Regions from separate parts of the Halovibrio sp. HP20-59 genome, predicted to be linked through region 3. Evidence: predicted binding sites of a transcription regulator. Region 3 holds the regulator's gene; each other region holds the start of a gene.
What was found. Region 3 encodes LexA, which represses DNA repair genes until DNA is damaged. Its sites were predicted from a motif close to TACTGTNTANNTANACAGTA; they were not measured.
Positions count from the first base shown of each region.

Region 1: RZA33_RS15685 (PA0069 family radical SAM protein) is a predicted target of LexA. The motif match lies at 2,390-2,409, and genes of this name have one in related genera.
Region 2: recN (DNA repair protein RecN) is a predicted target of LexA. The motif match lies at 3,051-3,070, and genes of this name have one in related genera.

Region 1 covers NZ_JAWJUW020000016.1:24,592-35,022, forward strand. Annotated here, with positions in the region: gene RZA33_RS15660 (HPP family protein) at 1-366, shown strand, start outside; gene RZA33_RS15665 (DUF6429 family protein) at 534-764, opposite strand; gene RZA33_RS15670 (GNAT family protein) at 948-1,418, opposite strand; gene RZA33_RS15675 (DUF2442 domain-containing protein) at 1,415-1,954, opposite strand; gene RZA33_RS15680 (DUF4160 domain-containing protein) at 1,948-2,217, opposite strand; gene RZA33_RS15685 (PA0069 family radical SAM protein) at 2,436-3,521, shown strand; gene RZA33_RS15690 (winged helix-turn-helix domain-containing protein) at 3,563-3,862, shown strand; gene RZA33_RS15695 (cation-translocating P-type ATPase) at 3,859-6,003, opposite strand; gene RZA33_RS15700 (hypothetical protein) at 6,051-6,407, opposite strand; gene ctaD (cytochrome c oxidase subunit I) at 6,412-8,952, opposite strand; gene coxB (cytochrome c oxidase subunit II) at 8,949-9,992, opposite strand; gene RZA33_RS15715 (DUF2231 domain-containing protein) at 10,029-10,431, shown strand, end outside.
Region 2 covers NZ_JAWJUW020000018.1:4,311-14,741, forward strand. Annotated here, with positions in the region: gene RZA33_RS16310 (RnfH family protein) at 1-173, shown strand, start outside; gene RZA33_RS16315 (outer membrane protein assembly factor BamE) at 192-650, opposite strand; gene fur (ferric iron uptake transcriptional regulator) at 723-1,175, shown strand; gene recN (DNA repair protein RecN) at 1,330-3,003, opposite strand; gene grpE (nucleotide exchange factor GrpE) at 3,203-3,844, shown strand; gene dnaK (molecular chaperone DnaK) at 3,987-5,921, shown strand; gene dnaJ (molecular chaperone DnaJ) at 6,036-7,187, shown strand; gene RZA33_RS16345 (DMT family transporter) at 7,292-8,191, shown strand; gene RZA33_RS16350 (ABC transporter ATP-binding protein) at 8,169-8,540, opposite strand; gene RZA33_RS16355 (DUF2218 domain-containing protein) at 8,749-9,030, shown strand; gene dapB (4-hydroxy-tetrahydrodipicolinate reductase) at 9,200-10,006, shown strand; gene carA (glutamine-hydrolyzing carbamoyl-phosphate synthase small subunit) at 10,389-10,431, shown strand, end outside.
Region 3 covers NZ_JAWJUW020000020.1:38,125-48,555, reverse strand. Annotated here, with positions in the region: gene upp (uracil phosphoribosyltransferase) at 1-469, shown strand, start outside; gene RZA33_RS17050 (uracil-xanthine permease family protein) at 553-1,785, shown strand; gene mobB (molybdopterin-guanine dinucleotide biosynthesis protein B) at 1,840-2,388, shown strand; gene moaC (cyclic pyranopterin monophosphate synthase MoaC) at 2,483-3,280, shown strand; gene moaE (molybdopterin synthase catalytic subunit MoaE) at 3,287-3,760, shown strand; gene RZA33_RS17030 (ribonuclease J) at 3,705-5,339, opposite strand; gene purU (formyltetrahydrofolate deformylase) at 5,587-6,441, shown strand; gene RZA33_RS17020 (energy-coupling factor ABC transporter permease) at 6,466-7,137, shown strand; gene lexA (transcriptional repressor LexA) at 7,173-7,853, opposite strand; gene RZA33_RS17010 (TetR/AcrR family transcriptional regulator) at 8,122-8,799, shown strand; gene RZA33_RS17005 (L,D-transpeptidase) at 8,777-9,313, shown strand; gene nagZ (beta-N-acetylhexosaminidase) at 9,377-10,405, shown strand.

The DNA of each region.
Region 1 (10,431 bases), on a different contig from region 3:
TTAATGGCGCCATTCGGCGCAACCATGGTAATACTGTTTGGATTACCCACCAGCCCATTAGCACAACCACGCAATGTTGTTGCGGGTCACTTAATAACAGCATCTTTAGGCCTTATTGTGGCGCATTTTTTTGGTGTGCATGAATGGACGCTAGGTCTGGCGGTTGGGTTATCGATAGTAGCTATGATGCTTACCAATACCATCCATCCGCCTGCTGGAGCTAACCCTTTATTGATTATGCTGGCGGGTGAGAGCTGGCACTTCTTAATCACACCTGTAGCGTCCGGGGCCATACTGACGGTGGGTTTCGGCTACGTGTATCATCGATTTATTTCTGGGCAACAATACCCCAGGCAATGGCTATAGGGTAATGGGCTTAAATGCATTGAATGTCGATTGGCATTTAATTAGTAGAAACGGATTAACGACTCATAACATCACTGCCAGTGCAGCTGCTTCGCTAAGCGCCTGCTTTTCATCTGAGGCATAGCCTGTTTATTGCTGCCTCAGCAAACAAAGGCCAGCACATAATTTCAAGCGCCCTTACTGAATAGTTTTTGAAATAGACGCTCTGACTCTTTCAGGCCATCCTCAGTGAACAGGATAGACTTTGCCTTTCCAACGGGGTTCTCAATGAACCCTTTTTCGTGAAGCCTATTCATGGCATCCCAGTCAAAGGATTTCCAAGCCCGACCGCCATCATGCAAAGTCAGATACAGCAAAGCTAGTACGGCCTCGTCTATTTTCTCTTCATCAATCTCCATAGCTCATCCTCAGGTGATCCGCCTTATTCACAGCGCTCATACTGTCCTTTTCGATAGCTTACGCCCGACTCATCCGTCAGGTTGGAGCCCCAAAGCGGAGGAAAAATAGTCATAGTGCAACCGATTGTTAAAGCCTGCCAAATAGCCAGAACAGATTCACTACCGCCGGGATGAACGGTCATATCATTGGATGTCCCAATACATAATATGTTGAGGCCCCGCAGCCCCACCCAAGTAGTGCTCACCTGTCTCATGAAAGCCCGCCTTCTGGTAACAGGTGTATGCCGCTGGGTTCTTACAGTTCACGGTTAGATAGAGTCGAGGGTAGTTCGCATAGTTTTCTTTTAGATAGGGAAACAGCGCTTTTACCGCCGACGTCCCGAGTCCTCTGCCCTGTTGCTTGGCGTCAATGAGAAACGTGCGTAGGCCTATGCTACCTTCAGTGCAAAAATCATATTCATCAGCGTAGGCTATATCGATTTTGAAGCACCCTATCAGCTGATCATTGTGTTTAATCAAATATAGATGGGTAGCCTCATTTTTATCAGCGAGAAACCCCTTAGCGGTTCCCACAAACTTTTCTTGATCATCGCGCACTGTGATATTGCCCACCTCAGCGGTATCCGAAGTATTCAGTTTTTCTAGCTTGATCATCGAATTATCACCGCTTTACAGGGGATTTCAGAACGCTCATTTGCACTTTCTTTCGCTAGCTCAATAACCGCATGTCCCAACTGAACTAAAGTGGCGAAATTGGGTGTCGTTTGTGGCTTTAGGGAACGATAGGCGCTGGTACGGCTTTTGATACCTGCTTTGGCAATGACTTGGCTATGCCCAAACTGCTCCACATAAGAGCGAATGGCAGCCTGCAGAATGTCGGGGCGCCCTTCCTGCATAGAGTCCCAAGAAGCTTGCTTAATGACATCCTCCATTTCCTGCACGTTGAAGCTAAGAGCTGCTGTTTTTTGCACGCCTTTTGTCACTGCACGTAGGGTGCTCGCAGAAAGCTCGTTGCCACGCCAGTTGAGCGCCCCATCCGCGGTTAGTGAGAACTTTTGGAAGTCTTTAATTGCTGAAAAGGGTGCCTTGCTAAAATAGTCTGATAGATCAGCAACGCCATGAAAACCATCGCTAAAAACCAGTTCAAGCTTATATGGCCCAACCAAATCCACATCAATGATCTTTAACATACGTCACCTAACTTGCCTGGATTTTCACCATTTACTGCTTTCTGCCACATATGCATTAGCTGCTCACGATGCTCGGCAATGTGGTTTTCAGCCCGCTTACGTTGCTTACTGGGCAAATATCCCTCTAAGCACTTACTTGACTCAATAGCGATTATCAATTCATAGCCACCATATTTCACGTGTACATGGGGAAGCTTGTGCTGCTTGTTATCAAAAAAATACATACAAAATGAAAGCCCTAGCAGAGCATCAATCTCTGGCATGAGCACCTCTTGAATTACACCCTGAAGACAGAATAGCACCGTATCTTAAAAGAGACAAAATAATCATCATCCTCCCACCTCATCCATAATAAGCGCCAGCAAATCGGTAACGACGATATTCACAAAGGCTTGCTTAAGCGGGCCTGCCTTGCGCCTTTAAACAAACGCCATATACTGTATATATAACCATTTATTTTTATACAAGTCAGAGGTGGCAAATGGCGACGCCCGATCAAACGTCTAGTGTTTCAGCCGTGCGCAAGGGTCGCGGGGCAACTTACGACCCTCACAACCGTTTTGCGCCTACCCGTAGTGTGGCGGAAGATGACGGCTGGTGGCGGGAGGAGGCGAAGACGACCATCGCCACCGAAGTGCGTGAGGAGGTAAGCAAAAGTGCTTTGTCGTGGAATCGCTCGCCGGACTTACCTTTTGATCGCTCGCTGAACCCTTATCGTGGCTGTGAGCATGGCTGCGTCTACTGCTATGCCCGACCCTCACATGCCTACTGGGACTTATCGCCAGGGCTGGATTTTGAAACCAAACTGATTGCCCGCAGTGGATTGGTAGAGCGGTTAACCGAAGAGCTGTGCCACCCTAATTACGTGTGCCGCCCGATCAACCTTTCCGGCAACACCGACTGCTATCAGCCGCTAGAGGCCACCTACCAGACCACCCGCCGCTTGCTGGAGCTGCTCCTGGAGTGTCGCCATCCGGTAACGCTGGTGACTAAAAGCACCTTAGTGCTGCGCGATTTGGAACTCCTGGCGGAGATGGCCGAACACCGGCTGGTGCGCGTGTTTGTCAGTTTGACCAGCCTGGATGCCAATTTGAAACGTACCTTAGAGCCACGGGCGGCATCGCCTCAGGCGCGCTTGCGGGCGATTCGTGAACTGAATACCGCGGGTATTCCAGTGGGTGCACTGATTTCGCCGGTTATTCCGGGGTTAACTGATCATGAAATCGAAAAACTCTTGGAAGCCGCCAGCCGTGCAGGGGCGAGAACCGCCGCCTGGATGCTGCTGCGTTTGCCCTATGAAGTGGCGCCGCTGTTTGAAGCGTGGTTAGAAGCCCACTACCCGGAGCGCGCTGCGAAAGTAATGAGCCTAATGCGTCAGTGCCGTGGCGGTAAAGCGTACGATGCCAAGTTTGGTAAGCGCTTTCGCGGTGAAGGGGTATTTGCCGATTTAATTGCCCAACGCTTTGCCCGCGCAAGCCGCCAGTGGAACATGCAGGAGCGTACCGAGCAGGGTTTGAACACCCGGGATTTTCGCCCACCACGAGCGCAGCAGGATTTATTCATTTAAGCTAAGCAGCACGCGCATAAATCAGCTGCAAAGGAAGCCGAATGCCTGCTATAAGCAAAACCAAATCGAGTTTTTACCGCCGTTTATACGTCGCCCATTTGATCGAACAAGGCGTTGCCAGCGTGCCCGCACTCATCGAGGCCACCGGCATGCCGCGGCGCACCGCCCAGGATACGATCGCCTCCCTTGCCGAGCTGGATATTGAGTGTGTCTTTACGAAAGATGACGGCGAGCGCCACAACATTGGCCGCTACCAGATACGAGATTGGGGAGCGATTGACCCGCGCTGGGTGGCTACACACGCCGAGCAGCTTAAACAGGCGCTCGGCTATACTATTTAGTCATTTTCATCCGGTTCTGCCCATGCCAGCCGTGCAGCGTTAAGGGTTACCGTCAGCGAGCTTGCCGCCATGGCGAGCACCGCCACTAGCGGGGGGATCGCCATCAGCACCACAAGCCCGAGAGCCAGGGTGTTGTAGAGCGCCGAAAAGAGCAGATTCTGAACCATGATGCGCCGCGCACGTTTAGCAATGCTGAGCAGTTTCACGACACCACCGATCCCCGGCGTCATTAGCTGTGCGGAAGCACCCTCCCGGGCAGCTTCGCTGGCACTCAGTGGTGCGATGCCCACATCGGCCGCGGCCAAACTCAAGGTATCGTTTAAGCCATCCCCCACGTAGAGCGTTGGCGATGGCAACCCTTGCAAAAGCCGCGCTTTGGATTCAGGCGAGCGCTGAGCATAGCAAGCTTCACGGGCAAGGCCTATCTGCTCACCTAACCAACTAACTGCCCCCTGCCGATCACCGCTGATCATTGCCACCACATACCCTGCATCTAGCAGATGTTTCACACTTTTTTCAGCGTCTTCCACCGGTTGATCAGTAAGGTAGAGCGTGGCTAACCAGCCTGTACCATCAGCCACCATCACTTGAGAAGCAAAGGCCAGCGTTGTGTCTTCCTCTTGGTCTGGCAGCACAACCTGCTGTTTGGTTAGCCAACTAGCGCTACCGACTATCAGCCACTCACCGCTGTTAAGTTGCACGCGGCGGCCTTCCCCTGGGGTGTCGTTAACCTGCAGGCATTTCTCAGGGTGATGATTGTCTTGACGGTTCGACCAACGCGCTAACGCTTGTGCCAAAGGGTGTTCGCTGCCAGCAACAGCGGCCCTGAGCTTGCGCTGCAAGGTGTACTCATCAACGCCTTCCCGTGCCTGCCAGTGCAGCACCGTATGGCTGCCAGTGGTTAAGGTGCCGGTTTTATCCAACGCTACCGAGCGAATGTGTGCCAGGGTTTCGAGCGCTGCCGGGTCGCGTAGCGCAACACCCTGCTGCATGGCCTGGCCGCTACCGGCAAGACTTGCCAGCGGCACCGCAAGCCCCACGGCGCAGGGGCAAGCAACCACTAACACCGAAAGTGCGCGCACAAAGGCTTCCTCCCAGCCCAGCCCAAATAGCAGCGCAACGGGCAGCGTTATCATCGCTAGCACTAGGGCTAGCGGGCTTAGCCAAGCGGCAAAACGGTCAGCCAGCTTCTGTAATTCACCTTTTTTGGCCTGATAGCGGCGCATTTCGTCACATAGCTGATCCAGTCGCCGCTTGCCTACGCCTGCACTCACCTGCATGACCAGCGGCGTTGTCCCCAAGTAGCGGTAGCCCGCGTAGACCTTCTGTCCGGCATAAAAGTGGCGCGGCAGGCTTTCGCCGGTCAGCGAGGCAGTATCGATCCAACCGGGGATTTCCAGAATCCCATCAAGGGCTATCAACTTACCGGGCGCTAGCTTGACGCGCGTACCCTTCGTCACTTCATCCACAGGAACCGATCCCCAGCGCCCGTTCTGCCAAACCGTAATGTCATCATTTGGCAGCGCCAGAGCATCAAGCGCTTTTAGCCCGCGGTGACGGCACAGCGTTTCCACCAGTCGACCAACGAGTAAAAGCACAATAAGCATCACCGCCGTGTCGAAATAGACCTCGCTAGAGCCGCGCCATAACAGCCAAGCCGAAACCATCACAGCACCAATAACGCCAAGGCTAACCAGCACATCCATACCGGGGCGCTTGGCGAGCAGCGTGCGCCATCCGGCCCGGTAAAACGGTACCCCTGCGAACAGCACCACAGGCAGGGAAAATGCCCCCGACACCCACGCAACCACCAACTCAACCCGCTCCGAAGGCAATGCACCCGCATATATCAATAGTGAAGCGAGCATCGTCCACATGCCTAACAGCGAACCGACCATCAGCCTCAGCGTCAGGTAGCGGCTCTCCTCTTCTAAACGCCCATGGGCATCCGCCACCGGCTCAAGTTCTGTCAACCGATAGCCCAGGCGTCTAATCTTGGGGGCAAGAGTAGAGAGCTGAATTAAGGAAGGCATGCCACTGATGCAGAGCGTCGCGCTTGGGTAGTGGACGCTAACCTCACGCACGCCTTCAAGCCGCTTTAGAGAGCCTTCCACGGCCAGGGCACAGCTGGTGCACCACATACCGTGTAGGGTATAGAGCTGCTCATCCTCTTTGCTAAAGGCATCGCTTACAGGCAAGGCGGAATGCCCATAATCGGCATTGCCGCAAACACAACGCCTAAGGTAGAGAAAAGATACAGCCCGGCAGAAACCGTGGCATTAAAGCGCAGTCGCCCTTCATGACGTTTGGCCATGCGGCAACAGCCCACCGTTAACGCTGCCAGTAACGCAATCGCCGCGATACTGACCACAAGCAGCATAGCGTTCACCAGGGTGAAGATGCCCTGCTCGGGAGCAGGTGGCGCCACTGAGCAGGCGACTGCGTGCCCGCCGTAAACGGCCACGAACCAGATACACCATAGCGTTAAGCCAATGACGAAATGTAAGGGATGGGTGAGATTTAAACGCTGCATCGTGATGGACATTAGCTTAGCTCCCTATCACGCGAGGCAACACCGCAAGCGCGCCCACGAGTATCCAAAACGTCACCAGATTATAGCGCCACCACTGGGCAACCACGGCGGGTTCGAAAGGCGCATGGGCACCCACATAGCCATAACCTACCCGCAGGCCCTGAAGCAAGGTAAGCACCGCACCTAAACCGCCGTGTAACAGCGCATAGGCCAGCCCGACCATAATGATCGCATCATGGGAGGTTTCGGTAACCGCCAAGTCTGCACTCAGCAGCACCCACAGCGTTACCGCTACCTGCACAAAGCCTAGGGCACTGATGCTATACATGCCCACTGCCAGTCCCGCATCCTTACCCTGGCGCAAACCGCGCACCAGTTTTTCGAGAATTACCACGCCAGCGGTTAGCGCCACCCCGGCAAGGATCAGCCCCACCAAGGAGAGCGGTGAGGTCTCGGGCATCCGCCACTCAGGGGACACTGTCCATAGATAGAACCAGCCAAATAGGTAAGAGAGAAAGAACGAACCATTGGCGAGCAGCGTGATCGACATGGCCCATAGGCCTGGACCATCCATGGTGCGCGAGTGGAGCGGAGGGTCGCCGGGAGCTACCTCGGCATCCGGCGCTGCTTTTGGATGGGCACCATTCTCCCAAGACCAGCGCAGTAGAAATAGGCCAGCCACGACAACGGCGATACCGGCTAGCGGATATAGCCGCGTCAGCAGGCTTACACACACCACGGCCAGCGCCATGGCAGCAAACAGCGGCCACCAGGAGTTACCCGGCAGATGAATGATTTCCCGCACTTTGCCGGTCAAAGGGTCAGTGCCCCACATCTCCCGTCGGCCATGGGTAGCCACCGCCAGGCTATGTTGCCCTTCTGCCATGGTGCGCGGCAGATCCGGGTCATCCCATAGTGGGTGGCGCGTCTCGATCTTTGGCAGGCTGACAAAGTTATAGGCGCTGGGTGGCATACTGTTGGCCCACTCCAGGGTATCCGCGTTCCAGGGATTGTGCTTAGCGGGTTTGCCGAAACGGAAGTGCAGCGCAAAATCGAGCAACACCATGGCAATCCCCGCCGACATAATAAAGCTACTCATGGATGACAGCAGGTTGAAAATATCCCAGCCCATGCCCGTTTCATAGGAGTAAACCCGCCGCGGCATACCCAGCAGGCCAGTCCAGTGCATGATCAAAAAGGTGCCATTAAAGCCCGAAAAGGTGAGCCAAAAGCCCCATTTGCCGAGAGTTTCTGAAGGCATCCGTCCTGAAAAAAGCGGCAACCAGTAGTAGAGCCCGGCAATCAGCGGAAAGAACATCCCGCCAACCAGCACATAGTGCATATGCGCCACCACAAAGTGGGTGTCGTGCACCTGCCAGTTAAAGGGCACCAGCGCCAGCATTACCCCGGTCAAGCCACCACACACGAAGATAATCAGGAAGCCCACGATCCATAACATCGGCAGCTTCATCTTGGGCTTGCCCAGCCATAGCGTGGCCAGCCACACAAACACCTGAATCGCCGTAGGCACCGCCACCAACATACTGGCGGCGGAGAAGAAGGCTTGGGCCAGTTGAGGAATGCCCACGGTAAACATGTGGTGAACCCAGAGCCCGAAACTGATAAAGCCTGTCACGGTAATGGCGAAGACCACCCAGCCGTAACCAACGATCGGACGACCAGCAAACACTGGTATCAGCGTGGAGACAATGCCCGCCGCAGGCAGGAAAATGATGTAAACCTCAGGATGGCCGAATAGCCAAAAGAGGTGCTGCCAAAGAATCGGGTCACCGCCACCGGCCACTTCAAAAAAGGGCATCCCCACTGCGCGTTCAAGCTCCAGTAGAATACTGCCCAGAATCAGCGGCGGGAAACCGACCACGATCATCAGCGCCATGGCGAGGATATACCAGGCAAACAGCGGCATTTTGTGCAGCGCCATGCCCTGGGTGCGAGTACGCAGTATCGAAACCACCAATTCGACCCCGGCAGAGAGCGCGGAGATCTCAACGAAGGTGATCCCCAGCAGCCAAAAATCTGAGCCCAATCCCGGTGAGTACTCGCTGCTACTGAGCGGGGTATACATAAACCAGCCGCTGTCTGGTGCCATCTCTAACACCAAGCTAAACGACAGGATGATGCCGCCAAACAGATAGCACCAGTAACCCAGGGATGTTAGCCGTGGGCAAACCAGATCACGGGCACCGATCATCTTGGGAATCATATAAATCGCCAACCCTTCCAGCATTGGGATGGCGAACAGAAACATCATCACCGTGCCATGCATGGTGGTGACTTGGCTATAGATATCCGGCGACATAAAGTCTTGATCGGGTAGCGCCAGCTGGGTGCGCACCAGCATGGCCAATAGGCCACCAATCAAGAAGAACACCATCCCGGTAACCATAAAACGTAGGCCGAGAGTGGTATGGTTAACAATGGTGAGTGCTTTCAAACCACGCGGATTGCCCCAAATATCGTGCAAGTCATTGTGCAGTTGGTTAGGGCCTTTAATGTTATCGCCTTCTGGGGTCGCTTCACGGTTAATAGTGGTCATGGGGTTAGCGTCTCCAGCCAAGCACCCAGAGACTCCAAGGTGGCCGTCTCGATATCATCATGGGGCGGCATTTTGTTGCCCGGTTTTAAGCGTTGGTGATGCTTAAGCCAGTGGGTGACTGCGCCCTCCTCCATGGCCATTATTCCCGCCCCGAGGCTCGTCCGGCTGCCAAGATCAGAAAGATCCGGCCCCTCTTCCCCAGAGGAGAGTCCTGCTACCCGGTGGCAGCTGGCACAATGGGTCATAAATGCCTCCCTGGCAGTTTCATGCTGCTGATCGTTTGCCGCAAGCGACGATAATGCCTCCGTTTGGCGAGCGGCCAGCCAGGCGTCGTACTCGTCCCGCTCGACGGCTTCCACATAGAGCTGCATTTGGGCATGCTGGGCGCCGCAGAACTCGGCGCACTGGGCGCCAAATACCGCCGGCTCGTCTGCTTCCAAGCGTATTTTGTTCACTCGCCCTGGGATCATATCGATCTTGCCGCCCAGTCGCGGCACCCAGAAAGCGTGAATAACGTCAGCACCGGTAACGTGAAAGTCGATCGGTTCCCCTGCCGGCATGATGAGCTGATTAGAAGTCACCACCTCACCCCCTTCTGCGCCGGGGTAGCGCACTTCCCACCACCACTGGTGGCCAATGACTTCAATTACCTCCGGTGGCTCTGCCAGGGGCAACGGTAAAAGCCGCTGACCGGTGGGCACACCAAAAGCCAGTAGCGCGGTAATGCTGGCCACGGGCAGCACAATGCCGCCGCCAATAATCCAGCGACGCGCTATTGTTCGCTCCTCAGCGGGCGTTCGTATTACCTCTTTGCGCTTGAAGGTATACAGCCAAAAAGCAGTCACCAGCACCAATACCACAGTGCCAAACCCTAGCATTACCCACCAGATCATCACCACGTCTCGCGCGGCTTGGCCTGCCGGGTCTAGAATAGACTTATCCCCGGCGCAACCGGCTAATAGCAGGCCGACTGACAGCGCTAGCGGTGTGCCAAGTGAGTTGACCCGCTGCTGGGTTAAGCGTTGAATAATCAACCTCATCCCTTGAATTCCTTTTTCTGCCCACAGGAAGTGACTATGGCAAAGCCTCGCCAGCGCTCGATTAAAAGCCGCGCATCTCTCGCCGGCCATCCACTTCATCCCGTGATGATTCACTTTCCCGTCGCGGCCCTGATGGCGCTGGTGGCAAGCGATATCGGTTTCCTGCTGAGCGGCGATCCGTTCTGGTTGCGCGCTAGCTTGTGGCTGGCAGGCGTCGGTGCTTTCGGCGGCTGGATTGCCAGTACGGCTGGGATTATCGATCTGGTCACTGTACCGCGCATTCGCCGTCTGATAACCGGCTGGAGCCACGCTATCGTCGCGGTGGTGATGCTCTCGTTGGCGTCGTTGAACTGGCTGCTGCGCTTTAACGACCCGAGTGCGATTTTGCCCTGGGGGCTGGCCGTATCGCTGCTCACCGCAGCGTTGATCGCTTTGGCGG
Region 2 (10,431 bases), on a different contig from region 3:
GTGACACTTTTGCTCAGGCGGTGCTGGGTATCTTCGGTAAAGCGCTACGCGACCCCGAGACACATGCATTGCGTGAAGGTGATCGAGTAGAGGTATATCGACCGCTGGCCGTCGACCCCAAGGTCGCTCGCTTAGCGCGTGCAAAACGCCAAGCAAGCGATCAGGGGCGCTAAATCCGTTTCTAAAACCGGTTAAGGTTGCGAAATGGGTTGTGCGCTTGGCGGTATAGGCGTCTCTGTGCTCTCTTCAGGCAGGGCATCAAGGGGGTCAGCTCCCTCTGCTGCTGGCCCTATGCTGTTCTCGCCATCGAGTGGCAGCGGTTCGGAAAAATCGCCTTCTTTTTCGATGTTCGCTAAGCGCCCTTGGGGGTCGAAAGTAAGCGTGACGCGACGCTGCTCTACATCGCCATACGCCTCGTCGAGACGGAACACGTAGTCCCATTCGCTGGCGTCAAAGGGCGCTTCCAGCAGTGGCCTGCCCATCACGTAAGTAACCTGCTCTTGGGTCATGCCAAGTTCCAGCTGACTGACCATTGTCTGGGTGATCAAGTTGCCTTGGGGGATATCGCGCTTGTACACGCCAACGTAGCTGCAGCCGCTAACAACGGTAAGGGCAACGGAAAGCGTGATGATTTGAGTCAATTTTTGCATTTGGGCCTATTCTTCACTATCGTGGTTTCGGTTGATCATACCCGACCTAACCAGTTACTGCGAAGAGCGACCATGGCCGATCAGAACCATGAATTACGCAAAGCCGGTCTAAAAGTGACCCTGCCGCGCGTCAAGATACTGCAGATTCTCGAAAATGTTTCGGGCCAACACCACCTTAGCGCTGAAGAAGTGTATAAAACACTGATTGACGCTGGCGAAGATGTTGGTCTAGCGACTGTCTACCGCGTACTGACTCAGTTCGAGTCAGCAGGCTTGGTCATACGTCATAATTTTGACGGTGGTCATGCGGTATTTGAGATGACCCAAGAGGATCACCATGACCACATGGTGTGCCTTGAAAGCGGCGAAATCATTGAGTTTGTCGATGAAATCATTGAACGTCGTCAGCAAGAAATCGCTGAAGAGCATGGCTACGAACTAGTGGATCATGCCTTGGTGCTTTACGTCCGCCCGCGTGGGTCTGACGTAACCCGGCAAGACAGCGGGCCTACGAATAGAAAGTAAACATCGTGGGTCGCAACAGTAAGCGCTCCTGCACTACCTAGTTGATTTCACTGCCGGTGAAATTGGCTGAGTAGTCAGGAGCGTTTTTGTTGTTTCTAAGCATAACTTTTTTGTTGTACGTATAGCGGTCTGCAAGCGCTGAGAGGCGCTCCCGTCAGTGCGGTGGGCGTTGGCTAGCGTGCAGCATCTCGCGCGCGTGGGCGAGCGTTTGGTCCGAAAGCGTTACACCGCCCAGCATGCGCGCTAGCTCGCTGACGCGGCCTTGTTCATCGAGTAGTGCCATTTGCGTCAGGGTGGTATCGCGTTTCGCCTGTTTCTCGATATGTAAGTGCTGGTGCGCCTGTGCCGCCACCTGGGGCAGGTGGGTTACGGTCATGACTTGGCCGTTTTCGCCCAGCTTGCGCAGGAGCTGCCCGACTATTTCGGCGGTGGCACCTGAGATGCCGACGTCCACTTCGTCAAACACCAAGCTGGGCACCGTCGAATGCGTTGCCGCGACGACTTGGATCGCCAGGCTAATCCGCGATAATTCACCCCCAGAGGCGACTTTGGTCAGCGGGCGTGCGGGTTGCCCGGGGTTGGCGCTAATCAAAAACTGCACGCGATCAAGCCCTTCAGGAGAAGGCGCGTCTTTCGCGGTCACTTCCACTTCAAAGCGCGCTTTGCCCATGGCCAAATAGCCCAGCTGCTGCTGTACCTCTTTGCCCAGGCGTAGCGCGGCTTTTTGGCGTTTATCGCTGAGTTTCTTAGCGGCTTGGCGGTAGCGCTCGCGGTACTCGACCACTTGGGCGCCAAGTGCCTCAAGGTCGTTGCCTCCCTCTTCGAGTTGCGCGACTTCCCGCTGTAAATTGGCATGCAGAGCGCAGAGCTCTTCAGGAGCAACATGGTGCTTGCGAGAAATCCGGTGCACATCGGTCATGCGCTCTTCCACCCAGGCCAGCCTCTCTGGGTCTAATTCGGTGGTGCTCGCGAGGCGGTTAAGCTCGCTGGAGGCCTCTTCGACTTGGATACGCGCATCGCTCAACATGGCGAGCGTATTGGCTAGAGTGCCCTTGTCGCTACCCGGCAGGGCGCTTAGGTGGGCGAACGCTTGGTTGAGTAACGAAAGCGCGCCACCCTCATCGCCAGCGCAGCAGTCGGCGGCAAACTGGGTTTCGCGTAGCGTCTCTTCGGCATGGGCAAGGGTATGCTGTTCTTCTTCCAGCGTGGTCAGTTCGCCTTCTGCCAAACCGAGCTGGTCAAGCTCTTCAACCTGGTAGCGCAACAGCTGACGCTTGGCTTCTACTTCGCTGCCCGCTTCGCTCAGCTTCTTCAATTGACGGCGCGCATTGCGCCACTCGCGAAATGTCTCGGCTAATTGCGTCGCGGTATCGCCAAGCCCGGCGTAATCGTCAAGCAATGTTAGATGGGTCTCTTCGCGCATTAAAGCGTGATGGGCATGTTGCCCATGGACCTGAATCAGCTGTTCGCCGAGTGACTTGAGATCTGAAATGGTCGCCGGGTGGCCGTTAATCCACGCTTTGGAGCGGCCGTTGGCGGTGACGACTCGGCGCAGCAAGCACTCTTCTGCAGGGAGGTCGCGAGCCGCTAACCATTTGGCGGCGGCAGGCAGGTGCTGGATGTCGAAGCGTGCGGAGAGGTGCGTGCGTTCGCGGCCGTGGCGTACGCTGCCGGCATCTGCGCGTTCGCCCAGACATAGCCCAAGGGCGCCTAGCAGGATAGATTTTCCTGCCCCGGTCTCCCCGGTAATCGCGGTCATACCACCGGTCAAGTCGAGTTCTAAATGATCGACGATGGCGAAATCTTGAATAGCGAGCTGAGTGAGCATGGCGCCTCCTGAGGCGGTACGGCACAGAAGCTGGATACTTATCCAATAGTTGTTGTTTTATACAGTAGTTAATAACTCACTTCAATGCGCCCTCTTGAGATGACATTTATGGCCCCCATATAGCGTGGATAGTTAGCTAAAGCCTTATTTTTTGTGCGTCGCCCGGTGTGGCAGCGCCTTATCTTTTTAGGAGCACAACATGGCAAAAGAACCGCAAACTCCGTTGGATGACGAGCTGGCTCGCCAAGAGCAAGAAGCGGATGGCGCCGAGCAGGCGGCTGAGCAAGCCGCAGAAGAGCGCTTGGCAGAAGGTGAGTTAGAAGGCTTGATCAATGACGAAGAGTCGTTAGAAGGCAGCGTAGGCAATCCCGAAGCGGAAGTGCTGGCTGAAAAGGTCGAAGAATTGGAGCAAAGCTTGGCTGAAGCCAAAGATCAGGCATTGCGCGCCGCTGCTGAAGCGCAAAACGTGCGCCGCCGTGCTGAACAAGACGCTGAAAAAGCGCGCAAGTTTGCCTTGGAAAAATTTGTCAAAGAGCTGTTGCCAGTGGTGGATAGCTTGGAAAAAGCGCTTGAGACCATGCAAGAAGGCGCCTCAGAAATTCATCGTGAAGGTGTCTCCATGACCTTGAAGATGCAGCTGGATGTCCTCAATAAGTTTGGGGTTGAAAGCATTGAGCCCCACGGCGAGCCGTTTGACCCTCAAGTGCACGAGGCGATGACCATGGTGCCGAATCCGGACCTGGAGCCAAACACCGTCATGGAAGTGATGCAGAAAGGTTACTTGCTCAATGGACGCTTGGTGCGCCCGGCCATGGTGGTGGTGAGTCAGAAAGCCAGTTAAGCCAATGGCGCACAAGGTGTGAAAAAAGCCTTGAAAAGCTAGCAGCGGCCCCCAAATAAGGGGTAACCCTGCGGGACATCCCGCAAAAAGCTTTAAAAGCTAAATTTTCAGTTTTGTAACAACCGAATTCGAGGTATTTGCTATGGGACGTATTATTGGTATCGATCTGGGCACCACTAACTCTTGTGTGGCCGTGCTCGATGGAGACAGCGCTAAGGTTATTGAAAACGCTGAAGGCGGCCGTACCACGCCTTCCATCATCGCTTACACCGATGATGGTGAAACGTTGGTAGGCCAGGCGGCCAAGCGTCAAGCGGTAACCAATCCCGAAAACACCCTGTACGCCATCAAGCGTCTAATCGGCCGTCGTTTTAAAGACGACGTTGTCCAGAAAGACATTAAAATGGTGCCGTACAAAATCACCGAAGCCGACAACGGCGATGCCTGGGTAGAAGTAAAAGGCAAGAAGATGGCGCCGCCGCAGGTGAGTGCGGAAGTGCTGAAGAAAATGAAAAAGACCGCCGAAGACTACCTCGGCGAAGAAGTGACCGACGCCGTTATTACCGTGCCGGCTTACTTCAACGACAGCCAGCGTCAGGCCACCAAAGACGCCGGTCGCATCGCGGGGCTTGAAGTTAAACGTATTATCAACGAGCCGACCGCTGCTGCACTGGCCTACGGCATGGATAAAACCCGCGGCGACAAAACCATCGCGGTTTATGACCTAGGTGGCGGTACCTTCGATATCTCTATCATCGAAATTGCCGATGTTGATGGCGAAACCCAGTTTGAAGTGTTGGCCACTAACGGTGACACCTTCCTGGGCGGTGAAGATTTCGATCTGGCGTTGATCAACTATCTGGTTGACCAGTTCAAGTCTGACAGCGGCATTGACCTGTCGGGTGACAACTTGGCCATGCAGCGCCTGAAAGAAGCCGCTGAGAAAGCCAAGATCGAGCTATCAAGCGCCCAACAGACCGATGTTAATCTGCCTTATATCACAGCCGATAACACCGGCCCGAAACACCTGAACGTGAAAGTGACCCGTGCCAAGTTGGAATCGCTGGTTGAAGACCTGATCCAACGCTCGCTTGAGCCGTGCAAAGTGGCACTGAAAGACGCTGGCCTGTCCGCGTCTGAAATCGACGAAGTGATCCTGGTCGGTGGTCAGACACGCATGCCGATGGTGCAGAAGAATGCCGCAGACTTCTTCGGTAAAGAAGCGCGCAAAGATGTTAACCCGGACGAAGCGGTAGCCGTTGGTGCTGCGATTCAGGGCGGCGTACTTGGCGGCGACGTTAAAGACGTACTGTTGCTCGACGTGACCCCGCTCACCTTGGGCATCGAAACCCTGGGTGGCGTGATGACGCCGCTGATCGAAAAGAACACCACCATCCCGACCAAGAAGACCCAAACCTTCTCAACCGCGGATGACAACCAAACGGCGGTGACCATCCACGCCGTACAGGGTGAGCGTAAGCAAGTGTCGCAGAACAAGTCGCTGGGTCGTTTTGATCTCGCCGACATTCCGCCCGCACCGCGCGGCGTGCCGCAGATTGAAGTCGCCTTCGATTTGGATGCCAACGGTATCTTGAACGTTTCGGCGAAAGACAAGGCCACTGGCAAAGAGCAGTCGATTGTCATTAAGGCGTCTAGCGGCTTGTCAGAGGAAGAAGTCGAGCAGATGGTGCGCGATGCTGAAGCTCACGCTGAAGAGGACAAAAAGTTCGAAACGCTGGTTCAGCTGCGTAACCAAGCCGATGGCATGATTCACGCCACGCGCAAAACGCTAGAAGAAGCGGGCGATAAAGCCACTGACGACGAAAAGCAGTCGATTGAAACGGCCATCACCGAGCTGGAAGAAGCAGTGAAAAGTGACGATGCCGATGAGATCCAGAAGAAACTGGATACGCTAACCGAAGCCTCTGGTCAGCTAGCTCAGAAAATGTATGCCGAGCAAGCCGAAGCAGCTCAGCAAGAGGGCGGTGAAGGCGCTGAGAGCACAAGCTCCAAGCCGGAAGATGACGTGGTTGACGCCGAGTACGAAGAAGTTAACGACGATCAGAAAAAGCAGTAATTAACCTCTTTCTGCCAAGGAAAGTGGTGACGCGGGAGCTAACTCCCGCGTTGCTGTTTCCGCAGCCGAGACGCCTAAAGTTGAATGCGTAGCTAACCAGGAGGCGTAGGGCCTATGTCCAAACGCGATTATTACGAAGTCCTGGGTGTCGAAAAAGGGGCCGATCAGAAAGAGATCAAAAAGGCCTATCGCCGTCTGGCGCAAAAATTCCACCCTGACCGAAACCCGGACGATAAAACCTCGGCGGAAAAATTCCGCGAAGTGTCCGAAGCCTATGAAGTGCTGAGCGACGGCGAAAAGCGCGCTGCCTATGACCAGTTTGGTCATGCCGGCGTTGATGGCCAAGGTGGCGGCGGCGGTGGTGGTTTCGGTGGCGCCGGTGCTGGCGACTTCAGCGACATTTTCGGCGATGTGTTTGGCGATATCTTTGGCGGAGGCGGCGGTCGCCGTCGTGGGCCTAATTCGCCAGCGCGCGGGTCTGACTTGCGCTATAACCTAGAGCTGGATTTAGAAAGCGCCGTTTCAGGTACTACGGTAGACATCCGCGTGCCGAGGCATATCGAGTGTGACCGTTGCGATGGTGATGGTGCTGAGCCCGGTACCACAAAAGAAGGCTGCCCTACGTGTCACGGCCACGGTCAAGTGCGCATGCAGCAAGGCTTTTTTGCGGTGCAGCAGACTTGCCCCACTTGCCACGGTACCGGCGTACAAATCAAGGTGCCGTGTCACAAGTGCAACGGCGATGGGCGTGTGCGTGAAACGCGGACGCTTTCCGTTAAGATTCCGCCCGGTGTGGATACCGGCGACCGTATCCGCCTGAACGCTGAAGGTGAAAGCGGCGTTAACGGTGGCCCGCCCGGTGATCTTTATGTGCAGGTGGCTATTAAGCCGCACCACATCTTTGAGCGCGACGGTAGGCACCTGCAGTGCGAAGTGCCGATCAATTTTGTTGATGCAGCGCTGGGTGGTGAACTTGAAGTGCCGACACTCGATGGCCGTGTGAAGTTGAAAATTCCGCCGGAAACCCAAACCGGTAAGCTGTTCCGTCTGCGTGGCAAAGGCGTGAAGCCTGTGCGCGGCGGCATGCCGGGTGATCTGCTATGCAAAGTAGTCGTGGAAACACCGGTGAAGCTTAACGACGAGCAGCGCGACCTACTGCGCCAGCTGCAAGAGAGCTTCGACGGTAGCAACAGCCACAGCCACTCGCCGAAGAAAACCGGTTTCTTCGATAGCGTGAAGAGCTTCTTTGAAGACATAAAGTCGTAATATAGCGCTTTAAAGGATGCTTTCAGTGGTACTCTGTTACCTGTAAGTTGACAATAACCCCTTGCTCTGTAAGGGGTTATTTTTTTATAAGGGAATAAGACGTAATGGTGGGTAGCGACGAACGGCTTGGCTTAGGCATCTGGCTACGCGTACTGTCCGGTGCACTGTTTACAGGCATGCTGGTGTGCATTAAAGCCGTGAGTGACGAAGTCCCGGTAGGGCAGTCGGTGTTTTTCCGCTCGCTGTTTGCGCTACTGCCGATTGTCGTTTTCCTTCTGCTGCGGCGAGAGTTCCCCAGGGGGCTGGCCACGCGCCGCCCGCTGGGGCACGTGCTACGTTCTGGGTTGGGGGCGGCGGCGATGTTTGCCTCTTTTGCCGCGGTGGCGCTATTGCCCGTCGCCGAGGCAACCCTGCTCGCCCAGTTGACGCCGGTCTTTATGGCGCTGGGGGGCGTGCTGCTTCTGGGGGAGCGCTTCTCGCTTAATCGCGCGGGCGGCGTGGTGCTGGCGCTTGCCGGGGTCGCAGTGCTGATTTTACCCGGGCTTAATGCCAGTTCGAGTAACGGCCAAGCTGTCGGATACGCGCTAGGAGCGCTGAGTGCGCTGTTAACTGCCGGGGCGCTACTCACTGTCAGGCGGATTTCGCGAACAGAAACGGCGGCCTCAATCGCCTTCTACTTTATCCTGGTGGCTGCGTTGGCCGGGCTGGCAACGCTTCCGCTGGGTTGGGCGGCGCTTACCCAAGTGGAGTTTGCACTTTTAGTGTTATCGGGGTTGTTTGGCGGTGCTGCGCATATCGCGATGACGCTCGCCTTACGCTACGCTGAGGCGTCGCGTTTGGCGCCTTTCGAATATATTGCCTTGGTATGGCCGGTACTCGCTGATTGGGTGCTGTTTGGCATTCCCGTTTCCAGTGGGTTTTTGCTAGCGCTACCGCTGATGTTAAGCGGGGTAGCGCTAGCGGCCATGGAAGGGCGACGGCTTAAACGGCCTCTTCGACAATAAGCTGAGGCCGCCCCTTCGAGCACGACTCAATGCGAGCGGTGACTTTATACACCTGGCGCAGGAGCGCAGGGGTAATCACTTCCGCCGTGGGGCCGCAGGCGATCAGGCGTCCGTTTTCGAGCACCATTGAGGCGTCGGTAAAACGTAGCGCGTGGCCAAGATCATGCAAAGCCACCAGAATCAGCATATTGCGCTCGTCGGCCAGACGGCGCAGCACGGTCAGCAGATTGATCTGACGATTGAGATCGAGCGCTGAAGTAGGTTCATCCAGCATCAATATATCGGGCTCTTGCACCAGCGCTTGTGCGGCGCTGACAAGCTGGCGTTGCCCACCGCTAAGGTTGCCGATGACAGCATGGCGACCGAGTTGCTATTGTAACTGATTATCGTTTGGGTGGCATTACCGTCTTGCGGTGTTTTATAAGCTACCTGCTAGGCTTGTTACGTTGCCTTACGCACTATCGCCATGGTGGCTGGTAGCACGTGTTGGAGTTCGCGGCCTGCTATCGTTGTCGCCTTTTACAGTTAGCAAGTGCTTACGTTGTTGGAGAGTCATTATGCCGTTATCCCGTGCTGAAGTTGTTACGCCTTCTGCCGAGCGTTTGATTAATCGTCTAAGCAAACACTGGGCGCATAAGCTGGAAGTTGAGCAAACTGACCAGCAAACCAAAATCACCTTTCCGACGGGCGCTTGTTTAATGAGCGTTGCGCCCGATATGTTGGTGGTTGCCATCGAAACCCTAGAAGAGGGGCATTTAGATGAGCTCGAAGGCGTGATTGAGCGCCACTTGATTCGCATGGCGGGTGATGAAGAGCTGATAGTTGTTTGGGAGAACTAAATTGTCTGGGAGGACTAATGTTTTGAGAGAGCTAAGTTGTTTAAGAGAGCTAAGCAAAGCCTCTTCGTAAAAAAGAGCAGGGCACCGAATGCCTCGGCGCGTCTGCTATAATCGCAGCAGTTATTGATTCGTCTATTTTTGGCGCCAAGCGCAGAGCACAGGAGTTCGCATGACCCGAATTGCGATTGTGGGGGTGGCTGGTCGTATGGGCCGCACGTTAGTCAATGCTGTCGAGCAAGCAGCTGAGGCGACGCTAGCCGGTGGGATCGTGGAGCCAGGTAGTTCATTGGCCGGTGCTGATATCGGCGAGCTTGCCGGTGTAGGTAAGCGTGGTGTCGTTGCGGTCGATTCACTCGAAGCGATTGTTGACGACTTTGATGTGCTGATTGATTTCACTGCCCCGCAGGTCACTCTGGCGAATCTGGCCTTTTGTGCGCAGCACGGTAAGCGCATTGTGATTGGCACTACCGGGATGAGTGACGACGAGCTCAACCAACTTGATAGCTACCGCGATAAGGTGGCGATGGTGTTTGCGCCTAACATGAGCGTCGGGGTTAATTTGACCCTGAAGCTGCTCGAAACCGCTGCCAAAGCGCTGGGTGATGAAGGTTACGATATTGAAGTCATAGAGTCCCATCATCGTCACAAGGTCGATGCGCCTTCCGGTACGGCAATCAAAATGGGCGAAGTGATTGCCGACAGCCTGGGGCGTAACTTGAAAGATCACGGCGTATTTGAGCGTGTTGGCCAGTGCGGCCCGCGCACTGACAAAGAAATCGGCTTTGCCACCGTTCGTGCGGGGGATATCGTCGGCGAGCACACGGTGATGTTTGCCACCGAAGGCGAGCGCATCGAAATCATTCACAAGGCTTCCAGCCGCATGACCTTTGCCAAAGGTGCCGTACGCGCTGCGCGCTGGGTCGCTGACAAAGATAACGGCCGTTACGACATGCAGGATGTATTGGGACTAGCGTAAGAGCTTGTCTGTCACTACTTGAGCAGGGCGCTAGAGCAACCCTGCCATCAAGGGGTAGTCTTCGGCCAAAAATTCCTGTAACATTCCAAAAATTTTGGCCGGGTGGCATCTTAAAAGGCGCGCTTGTTGCGTTGGTCAGCCCCAAAGCCTGCCCCCTGAGTTTGCTGTTATTAAGTTAATAAGCTAAGCGGCTCTGAAGGGCATCAAACAACAAGCGGGATGAAACCGATTCTTTTTATCGGCTTCGTCCCGCTTTTTTACGGCCCTTATTTTGATGATAAAAGTTTTATCACGATGCGCCGTGAACGATGAAAAAATTGCTGAGCCTGCGCCCCACAGGCTCCCACCAGCATGGGAGAATCTTGTTTTGAATAACCCCGCATTGAGCAAACCCGCCATATTGGCTCTGGAAGATGGCAGCGTGT
Region 3 (10,431 bases):
TCAGGGATGGAACGGTGAGCCGATTGCTACCCGGCGTTTAAAAGGTAAAAAAGTCACGGTCGTACCAATTTTGCGTGCCGGGCTAGGCATGCTAGAAGGCGTGACGGATTTGATCCCCAGCGCGCGGGTCAGCGTTGTTGGCCTTTACCGTGATGAAGAGACGCTTCAGCCTGTGCCTTACTTCGCCAAGTTTGCCAACGACATTGAAGAGCGCATGGCGATTGTGATTGATCCCATGCTCGCCACTGGCGGTTCGATGGTGGCAACGCTTGACATGTTGCGCGAGCGCGGCTGCGAGCACATGAAAGTGATTGTGCTAGTCGCCGCTCCTGAAGGGATCAAACGGGTGCAGGAAGCGTATCCAGATATCGAAATTTATACCGCTTCAATTGATGACCGCCTCGATGAAAATGGCTATATCGTCCCTGGCCTTGGTGACGCTGGCGATAAGATTTTTGGAACCCGCTAAGCGTTTTTCATCACACTGCCCCTTGCGCTTCGCGTTAGGGGCATTTTTTTGCCCTATTATTCGCAATCTTTAGGAATGTTCTCATGAGTGACGCTGCCAGTAAGGCTGATTCTTGGCTTAAAGTGCTGCTAACCGGCGCGCAAATGTTGTTTGTTGCGTTTGGTGCCCTAGTGCTGGTGCCGCTTTTGACCGGGCTTGACCCCAGCGTTGCGCTATTTACGGCCGGGGTAGGTACGCTGGTGTTTCATGCGGTCACTAAACAAAGTGTTCCGGTATTTTTAGCCTCATCGTTTGCTTTTATTGCGCCTATTCAAGGCTCCATTGCAAACTTCGGCGTGTCCGCCACGATGGGCGGGCTGATGGCAGCTGGGCTGGTTTATGTGGGCATCTCACAAGCGGTGCGTCTCAAAGGCACTGCTTGGCTACATCGTTTGCTGCCAGCCGTCGTTGTAGGGCCAGTGATTATGGTGATTGGCTTAGCACTAGCGCCAGTGGCGGTAAGTATGGCGACGGGCGAAAACAGCGATAATATTGGCTACGGGGTAGCCATTTTTCTCTCCATGACCAGCTTGCTAGTCACCCTGGTGCTTGCCGTATTCGGTCGCGGCTTGCTGCGTCTGGTGCCGATTATCGGTGGTATCACCACCGGCTATGGCTTAGCGTTGCTAATGGGCGTGGTGGATTTTACCCCGGTGCGCGAGGCCGCGTGGCTATCGGTACCCAGCTTTACAGCCCCTAGTTTTCATTGGGCGGCGATCCTTTTTATGATTCCGGTCGCGATCGCCCCAGCGGTAGAGCATATCGGAGATATGGTCGCCATTGGCTCGGTAACGCGCAAAAACTACCTTGAAAAACCGGGTTTACACCGCACTTTGCTAGGTGATGGATTGGCGACCAGCGTCGCGGCGCTGCTGGGTGGGCCGCCGAATACAACCTACTCGGAAGTCACTGGCGCGGTAACGCTGACTCGGGCGTTTAATCCCAAATACATGATCGTGGCGGCGATTATCGCCATTGTGCTTGCGTTTGTCTCTAAACTGGGCGCGCTGCTGCAAACCATTCCCGCACCGGTGATGGGGGGCATTATGACGCTGCTATTTGGTTCTATCGCGGTGGTCGGTATGAACACTCTGGTGCGCGCAGGGCAATCACTGACCGCGCCGCGCAATCTGGTCGTGGTGTCACTAATATTGGTTTTTGGCATAGGCGGTATGCAGTTTGGCGGTGGTCAGTTTACCCTGCAAGGTGTCAGCTTGGCTGCCCTGGTCGGGATTGCGTTGAACTGGCTATTACCCAGAGAGCAAGAGGGCGAGTAACCTTTTGAGGCTGCAGTACGCGTCGCTTGGAGCGTCAATAGGAGTATCAGTAGTATGACTAATCAATTAAGTGCCGCTTTTCCCGTGCTAGGGATTGCTGCCTGGAGCGGCACCGGCAAAACGACGCTGTTAGAGAAGCTGCTGCCGCGTTTGCGTGAGTATGGCTTAAACGTTGCCGTGATTAAGCATGCGCATCACTCATTCGAGGTGGATAAGCCCGGTAAAGATAGTTACAAGCTGCGCCGCGCTGGTGCTGCGCCGGTACTGGTGGCTTCCCATCAGCGATTTGCGCTGATGCAGGAAACGCCTGACCAAGCCGAGCCGGATTTAGCGCAGCTACTTACCTTTATGGCACCGCACAAGCCGGACCTGGTGATTGTTGAAGGCTTTAAAGCCTGGCCGATTCCCAAGCTGGTGCTTTACCGAGATGGGATTGGCGATGCGACTATCTTAACAGGGCCATGGATTGAGGCCGTCGCGCTCAGTGCGCCACCGCCTTGTGACTTGGCGATATCAGTGGCCCAGTTAAACCTTGACGATAGCGAATCGATTGTCCACTGGATAAAGGCCTGGGTAAGTACACAAAGCGGTGCGCTGATTTAAAATGTTTAGTTTACAAGCTACCTGTCTTTAAAAACTGTTTTTAAAAAAACCTGTCTTTAAAAGAAATCAGCCTTCAAACAGGAACGGTAACCACATGCAATTAACCCACCTTAACACCCGTGGCGAAGCCAATATGGTGGATGTCGGCGATAAGCAGGAAACACGTCGCGAAGCAGTCGCTTCGGGGCGCATATTCATGCAACCAGAAACGCTGAAATTGCTTAGCGACGGTGAATTACCCAAAGGCGATGTGCTTGCTACGGCGCGTATCGCGGGTATTCAGGCGGCAAAGCGCACCCACGAACTGATTCCTCTCTGCCACGCTTTGGCGCTCTCAAAAGTATCGGTTGAGTTTGAAATCGACGTCGTTGAAAGCTGCATTAATGTCACGTCATTATGCCGCTTAAACGGTCGTACCGGGGTAGAAATGGAAGCACTTACCGCGGTTTCGGTTGCCTGTTTAACGCTTTACGATATGTGCAAAGCGGTCGATAAAAATATGCACATTGAGGCTATACAGCTTGATAGTAAGCACGGTGGACAGCGCGGCGATTACCAGCGTCTTAACGCGCATACGCCCATTGTGACGGGCGAAGGCGTAGCGGGGGAGGTGAGTTTAGGCCAGCGCTGTTCCTCACCTTGCGTACGCGTCAAATTTTTAGCCGAACTGCGCGAGCGGGTAGGTGAAAGTGAGGCGGTGGTGAGTTTGGACCAGCTGGCCAGCCGCGATATTAGCGGATTGAAAGCGGCGCTGTCGGCCCGCGATGAGCGATTTAAGCAATTAACCGACCAGCGTACGCTATGCGCGATTAACCAAGTAATGGCAAACGATGACGCGTTAGTGACCGATGACGACGAGGTGGCGTTTTTCCCACCGGTCACTGGGGGGTAAAGGTGGATGGCAAGTGTGGATATTAAAGTTGCAATTCAAGCTGCGCCTTTTGCAATGGCGTACGGCTATGATGATGCATTGGCGGGGCGCAGCGATATCGGGGCGGTCGTCAGCTTTACCGGTCTGGTGCGCGATTTTAATGAAACGCCCGAGGTGACGGGGTTGACCCTGGAACACTATCCGGGCATGACAGAACGCACGCTGACTGAAATTGGTGAACAGGCGTGGCAGCGCTGGTCGCTGCAGGCGGTGCGTATTATCCACCGTGTCGGTTATTTGGCACCGGGCGATCCTATTGTGCGCGTACTAGTTGCCAGCGCCCATCGTCGTGAGGCGTTCGAAGCCTGCGATTTTATTATGGATTTTCTGAAAACGCAGGCACCTTTCTGGAAGAAAGAGCACTCTACCCAAGGCGAGTATTGGGTCAAGGAACGCCACTCCGATCAGCAGGACGCGGCGCGCTGGCGTTATCCAAGCTGACATCCTCAGGCATTTCGGCGGCCATAATCTGTAGGTGAACGTCGGGCAGGTGCTGCATATGTTCCGCTAACCAGTGAATCAAGCGGGGCTGTAACGCATGACGCAGGTCGGCAAGGGTATCGGCGGTAATCTCCCCAAGCTGATCATCCAGCCAGTCGCTAAAGCTGTCTTCATCCAGTGGGCTAGCCCCGGAGGAATCCAGCATTAAACGGCCTATACGTGCCCAACCAGTGTCCGTTGCGGTCACTGGCAGCGCTAAGTATAAGCTGCCGCGGCGAGCGGTGGTGATGCTGCTTTCTAACCCCGGATGGGGCACCACGCTGTTCTGGGCGACGATGCAGGGGGGCTGCGGATAGCGTGCTTCGCAGCGCAGGCCATGACTATCGAAGCTCAGCAAATCACCATTGACCGGCGCTAACGGCGCCTGGATATCCATTTGCTGAGCAATCGCCTGATGGGCTTGCTGATGACGCGCCTCTCCATGAACAGGCATAAGGTGCTTCGGCTTGACCCATTGATAGAGTTTAATCAACTCTTCCCGTGCAGGGTGTCCGGTGGCATGCAGCTCGGGGTGATTGGCTTCGTCATAGAGTTGAACACCCAAGTGAGCTAAACGTCTTTTGAGTTGTTCAATCGGTCGTTCATTACCTGGAATGGCTTTGGCCGAGAAAATAACGTTATCGCCAGGCTGTAGATCCACAAACGGATGGCTGCCCTGGGCGAGACGTTGCAGTGCTGCCCGAGGCTCCCCCTGGCTGCCGGTAGCGATAATCACGACCTCATCCGGGGGTAAATAACCCAGGTCTTGATTAGGCACCAGTGGGGGTAAATCATCCATATAGCCAAGCCCCCGCGCTACGCTGACCATGCGCTCCATAGAACGGCCCATTAAACTGATCCGCCGCCCACATTGCTGGGCAGCGCGACCAATGGCAAGCACCCGCGCCAGGTTGCTGGCAAAGCAAGACACGACGACGCGGCCCTTGCAGCGGGCAAGGGTTTTAGCCAGTGCCCTGGCGACATCCCCCTCGCTGCCGGAGTGACCGGGAATAGGCGCGTTAGTGGAGTCGCCAACTAATAAATCGATTGGCGCTAGCGCTCGGAATTGAGCGGCACCCATCGGCGTGCCGATCAGCGGCTCTGGGTCGAGTTTCCAATCGCCGGTGTGTAAAACGCGGTATCCGCCGACCATCATCATCAAGGCACAGCTTTCAGGAATCGAGTGAGTTAGCAACAAGTAGCGGAGCGTGAACGGGCCACTCTCAAGCGCTTCGCCGGGTTCAATGACCTGAATGGCGTCGCTGCTCAGTTGATGCTCGGCAAATTTTAGCCGCAACAAGCCAGCTGCCAGCGGGGTGGCATAAATCGGGCAGTTCCACATCGGCCATAGCCAGGCAACCGCGCCAATGTGGTCTTCGTGACCGTGGGTGATAAACAGTGCTTTAGGTATAATATCCAGCGCTTTTGGGGTATCCAGATTGGGTACCTGAAGCGGCGAATTGGGAAGATCCTGACGAATCATCATGCCGCAGTCGACGGCGATCCAGTGATCATCATACCCATAGAGCGTTAGATTCATACCTATCTCACCGCATCCCCCTAGCGGCAGCAAGCGCAGCGGTGGTCGACGACGGGGACGAATTTGAACGCGTGGTGAATACATTAGTTATGAAAAGCCTAAAAAGTAGTCTTTCAACTATACGGAAGGCAGGAGCGGCTAACAATCATCCTTGGCCTTCCGTTACACTAGCCGCCTCGTTTACCTCCTTAGTCGCTGATTCGTGGTTTTTCGTACGTAGCGTTGCAATAGATCAAGAGTAGCTAACATGTCGCATTATTATCGTTTAGTCGTGTCCTGCCCTGACCGGGTGGGCATTGTTGCCAGCGTATCGAGTTTTATTGCCCAGCAGGGCGGCTCCATTACCGAAGCAAGCCAACATTCTGATTTAGAAACCGGCTGCTTTTTTATGCGCTATGAAATTTTAGCGGATTCGGTAGGCATGTCGGTAGAGGAGCTGCGTGCTGCGTTTGAGCCCGTGGCCAGCGAGTTCAATATGCAGTGGGCGCTGGTAGATACCCAATCGCGCCGGCGTGTGGTGCTTATGGTGTCTCGTGAGTCGCACTGCCTGGTCGATTTGCTTTACCGCTGGCAGGCTGGCGAGTTGGACTGCGATATTGTCGGTGTTATCTCCAACCATGATGATATGCGCTCGCTCACCGAGTGGTACGGCATTCCTTACCACCATGTGCCGGTTAACCCCAACGATAAGCAGGCGTCGTTTGCCCAGGTGCAGGCTGAAATCGATAACGCGCGCGCCGATTGCGTTGTGCTGGCGCGCTATATGCAAATTCTACCGCCCGAACTATGCGCGCGTTATGCGGGTAAGGTGATCAATATTCACCACAGCTTTTTGCCCTCATTTGCTGGCGCCAAGCCCTATCATCAGGCCTATCAGCGCGGCGTTAAACTGATCGGAGCTACTTGCCACTACGTGACCGAGGAGCTCGACGCTGGGCCGATCATTGAGCAGGATATCCATCGCGTTAGCCACTGTCATACGCCTACCGATTTAGTGCGCTTTGGGCGTGATGTCGAAAAAGCTGTTCTGGCTCGGGGCTTGCGCTGGCATTTGCAAGATCGCGTACTGGTTCACGGCAATAAAACGGTTGTTTTCAGCTAACGCTCTTAAATCAGAGAGGCCGCCATGTCATTTGCGCAAAGCGTGTTGGCGCCCTGGGCGCTGCTACTGACGTCGCTATTCTCATTAGTGGTCATGACATGGGTGCTTTGGCGGCGGCCTTGGCAGGTATTGATTGAAGATACAGCGCTTCAACACCGCTGGTTAGGTGCCACACTGGCGGTGGTCTTGATGTGGCAGTTACGCGCTCAGGCGGTCGACTGGCTAACGTTGCATCTTGTTTTCACCGTGTTGATGACTTTGGTCTTTAAGGTGCCGTTAGCCCTGGTGAGTAATCTGTTGATTAATGTGGCCATGGTGGTGATTGGTCGCAACGAATGGATATTGCTGGGGGCCAACGTGCTGGTAACGGGCATTGTCCCTGCTGCTGTGATTGGCGTTGTATGGCGGCTGGTAGATCGCCGCCTGCCGGATAATTTGATGGTGTTTCTATTCGCCTGTGGTTTTTTCGGTGCAGCGCTGGCAACGCTGGGAGGAGGGCTGGCGGCGGTGCTGTTGATTATCGTCGCAGGGACTGATCCTGAAGCGATCTATCTGGCCCAGGAATATGCGCGCTTTTTACCGTTACTAATGCCCTCAGAAGCGTTTATTACCGGCATGCTGTTGAGCATTTTGTTAGTTTACCATCCGGACTGGGTGGCCACCTTTAATGACCACCGCTATATCGACTCGCAATAGCATTGGAGCAAGCGCCAGGCGCTGCCGTCTGCGGCTCAGCCCAACGCCTGGCCATTGCCGCCGCGAATAACTCCTACGCCGACACCCTCGATATCAAGCGACTGTGAGCGAAGGTCGATTTTGATCGGATCGAATTCGGGGTTTTCCGCATACAATGTCACCTGGTGCCCCTGGCGTTTGAAGCGTTTAACGGTGACTTCATCGTCTAAGCGGGCCACAACGATTTGTCCGTCGCGTACTCGTTCCGTGCGGTGAACCGCCAGCAAGTCACCTTCTAAAATGCCGATATCCTTCATGGATAAACCCCGCACACGCAGCAGGTAGTCGGCTTTTGGGGTGAAGTACTCGGCTGGCAAAGGGCAGTAGCGATCAATATGCTCAGCGGCCAAAATGGGGCTTCCTGCCGCCACTTCGCCAATCACCGGGAGTCCAGTATGAGACGGCGCCTCAAGGTTGGCGGGTACGCTGCTGGCAGCGGTATCCAGAGTTTCCTGTGGTTCTTGGTTGGGCAAACGAATGCCGCGTGATGTGTTGCGGATAATACGAATAACGCCCTTACGCTCCAGCGCGCGCAGGTGCTCCTCGGCGGCATTGGGCGAGCGGAAACCCAGCGCCATGGCAATCTCAGCCCGTGTCGGCGGGTAGCCAAATTCACCCATGGTTTTAACAATAAAATCAAATACGTGCTGTTGGCGAGCGGTTAGCGGACGCGACATACCAGACTCCAGAAAAGTGAATAAACGATAACAAGAAAAATGGCAACTTAGTCGATAAGTGGTTAAGTATACAGTATGTTCCTCTATCCAGTATATGCACTATTGATGGCCAAATTTCGATCTCTGAATGATTCGACTAATCGTTTGAAACTGTTCATTTGCTAATGTATAGCCAATTATTTTGCTAACAAATCAAGCGTTGAGCCAACCAACGTTATAGATTAGTATTTTGAAACGTTTTAAACACCTGTTTCCCCCGGAGAGCGCAATGGCTCAATCTGATACAGTGATACGTATTCTCGATACCGCTGAAGTGCTGTTTGCTGAGCGCGGTTTTGCAGAAACCTCGTTGCGCAACATTACCAGCAAAGCGCGCGTTAACTTAGCCGCTGTGAATTATCATTTTGGTTCAAAGAAAGCGCTCATTCAGGCTGTTTTTTCACGTTATCTAGACCCCTTTACCCAACGTTTTCACACCGCGCTTGACGACCTTGAAACCCAGCATGCCGGGCGCGTTATCCCTTTAGAAACCCTGCTTGAAACCATGGCGACCACCGTTCTGGCAGTGCCCGCCGAGCGCAATAGCCTAAAAGTATTCATGCGTCTGCTGGGGTTAGCCTACAGTCAGGCTCAGGGGCATTTAAGGCGCCATATTCAACAAGAATATGGCGGCGTGTTTACGCGCTTCACCGAACTGGTGCGCAAAGCCACACCCGACCTACCCGACGTAGAACGCTTTTGGCGACTACACTTTATGTTAGGCACGGTGATTTTTACCTTGTCGGGGCTTGATGCACTGCGTGATATTGCCGAAAAGGATTATCACGAACAGGTTAGCGTGCGAGATTTAGTCAGGCGGCTGCGCCCAGTCGTAGTGGCCGCCATGAATGCGCCGTTACCGCTCTCAATAGAAGAAGGAAATCATGCGAACGCCCAGGCTAGCTGAACTCCCTCCCACTGAAAATATTTGGTTGGAAATAGACACTGCCCAACAACAGCTACGCTGCTGGCAGGGCGTTACAGTGCGCTATGAATGTCCAATATCTTCAGGTTCAGCAGGGGTTGGGGAACTCAATGGCAGCGGCAAGACTCCCCACGGTTGGCACTATGTGCGCGCTGCAATTGGTCACGGTTTGCCGGAAAACGCGGTGTTTCGTGGCCGACGCTGGACGGGCGAAGTGTTTAACGCCGCATTAGCCGAGGCTCACCCTGAGCGCGATTGGATTTTGACCCGCATCCTGTGGCTGTGCGGGCTGGAAAAGAGCGTCAACCGGGGAGGTCAGGTTGATTCTCAGCGGCGCTATATTTACCTTCATGGCACACCGCCTGATCAACCCATGGGGGTAGCTGCCTCTCATGGCTGTATCCGTTTACGAAACAGTGATCTGTTAACTATCTTTGCGTTAGCGTTGCCCGGTACCTCCGTTTGGTTGCACGGCGGTCGGCAGAGCTTTGATTAATCAGTTTTTGACACTGCTGGACGATCGTCTAGAATCTTCCTCCCTTTGCTTGGACCTATCACGATGACTCAACCGTTAGGCCCGGTCATGCTTGACCTAGAAGGCCCCAAATTGACGGCTGCAGAAAAACGCTTGCTGCTTGAACCCACGGTAGGCGGGGTGATTTTGTTTGCCCGCAATGTCGAAAATGGCTATCAGGTACGCAAGTTGTGTAGCGACATTCGCCGTGTACGTGCTGATCTATTGTTGGCGGTAGACCAAGAAGGCGGGCGTGTTCAGCGCATTAAAGAGGGCTTAACGCGTCTTCCGCCAATGGCGCGTATCGGTGAGAGTTATCGCGCTAACCCTGACGATGGCCTGGCACTGGCAAAAGACGCTGGCTGGCTGCTGGGAATGGAGATGGCCGCCTGCGGGCTGGATTTAAGTTTTGCTCCGGTGTTGGATGTGGAAAGTGGCCTATCCAGCGTTATTGGCGACCGCAGTTTTAGCAGCGACCCACAGCATGTGGCCAAGCTGGGTAGCGCTTTTATTGACGGCCTTCACGATGCGGGTATGGCTGCAGTGGGCAAACATTTCCCAGGCCATGGTGGAGTGGCTGCCGACTCTCACGTTTCAATGCCGGTAGATGACCGATCGCTAGAGGTGATTAAAAAGCACGATCTTGTGCCTTTTGCCCACTTAGCCGGACAATTGGAAGGCGTCATGCCGGCCCATGTTATTTACAGCGCCTTTGACTCGCGACCCGCGGGGTTCTCACCTAGCTGGTTGGGGATGTTACGTGAGTCGCTAGGGTTTAAGGGTTGTGTGTTTTCTGACGACTTAAGTATGGCTGGCGCTCATGAGGCCGGTGAGCCCAGGGAGCGCGCTCGCGCTGCCTTAGCTGCTGGCTGCGATATGCTGCTGGTATGTAATGATCGAAAAGCCGCGCTTGACGTGATGGACGCATGCCAGGGGATCAGCACTAAGCGTCCGGCTAAATTACGCTATGGCCGTGCCCGGCCCGACTTGGATGCGCTGAGCGCGCTCGGTCGTTGGCGTCGCGCCCACGCTAAGCTTGAAGCGTTGGCGAATAACCCAAAGCCAAATCGCTAATGAAATACGCCACCTAAATTGAGATG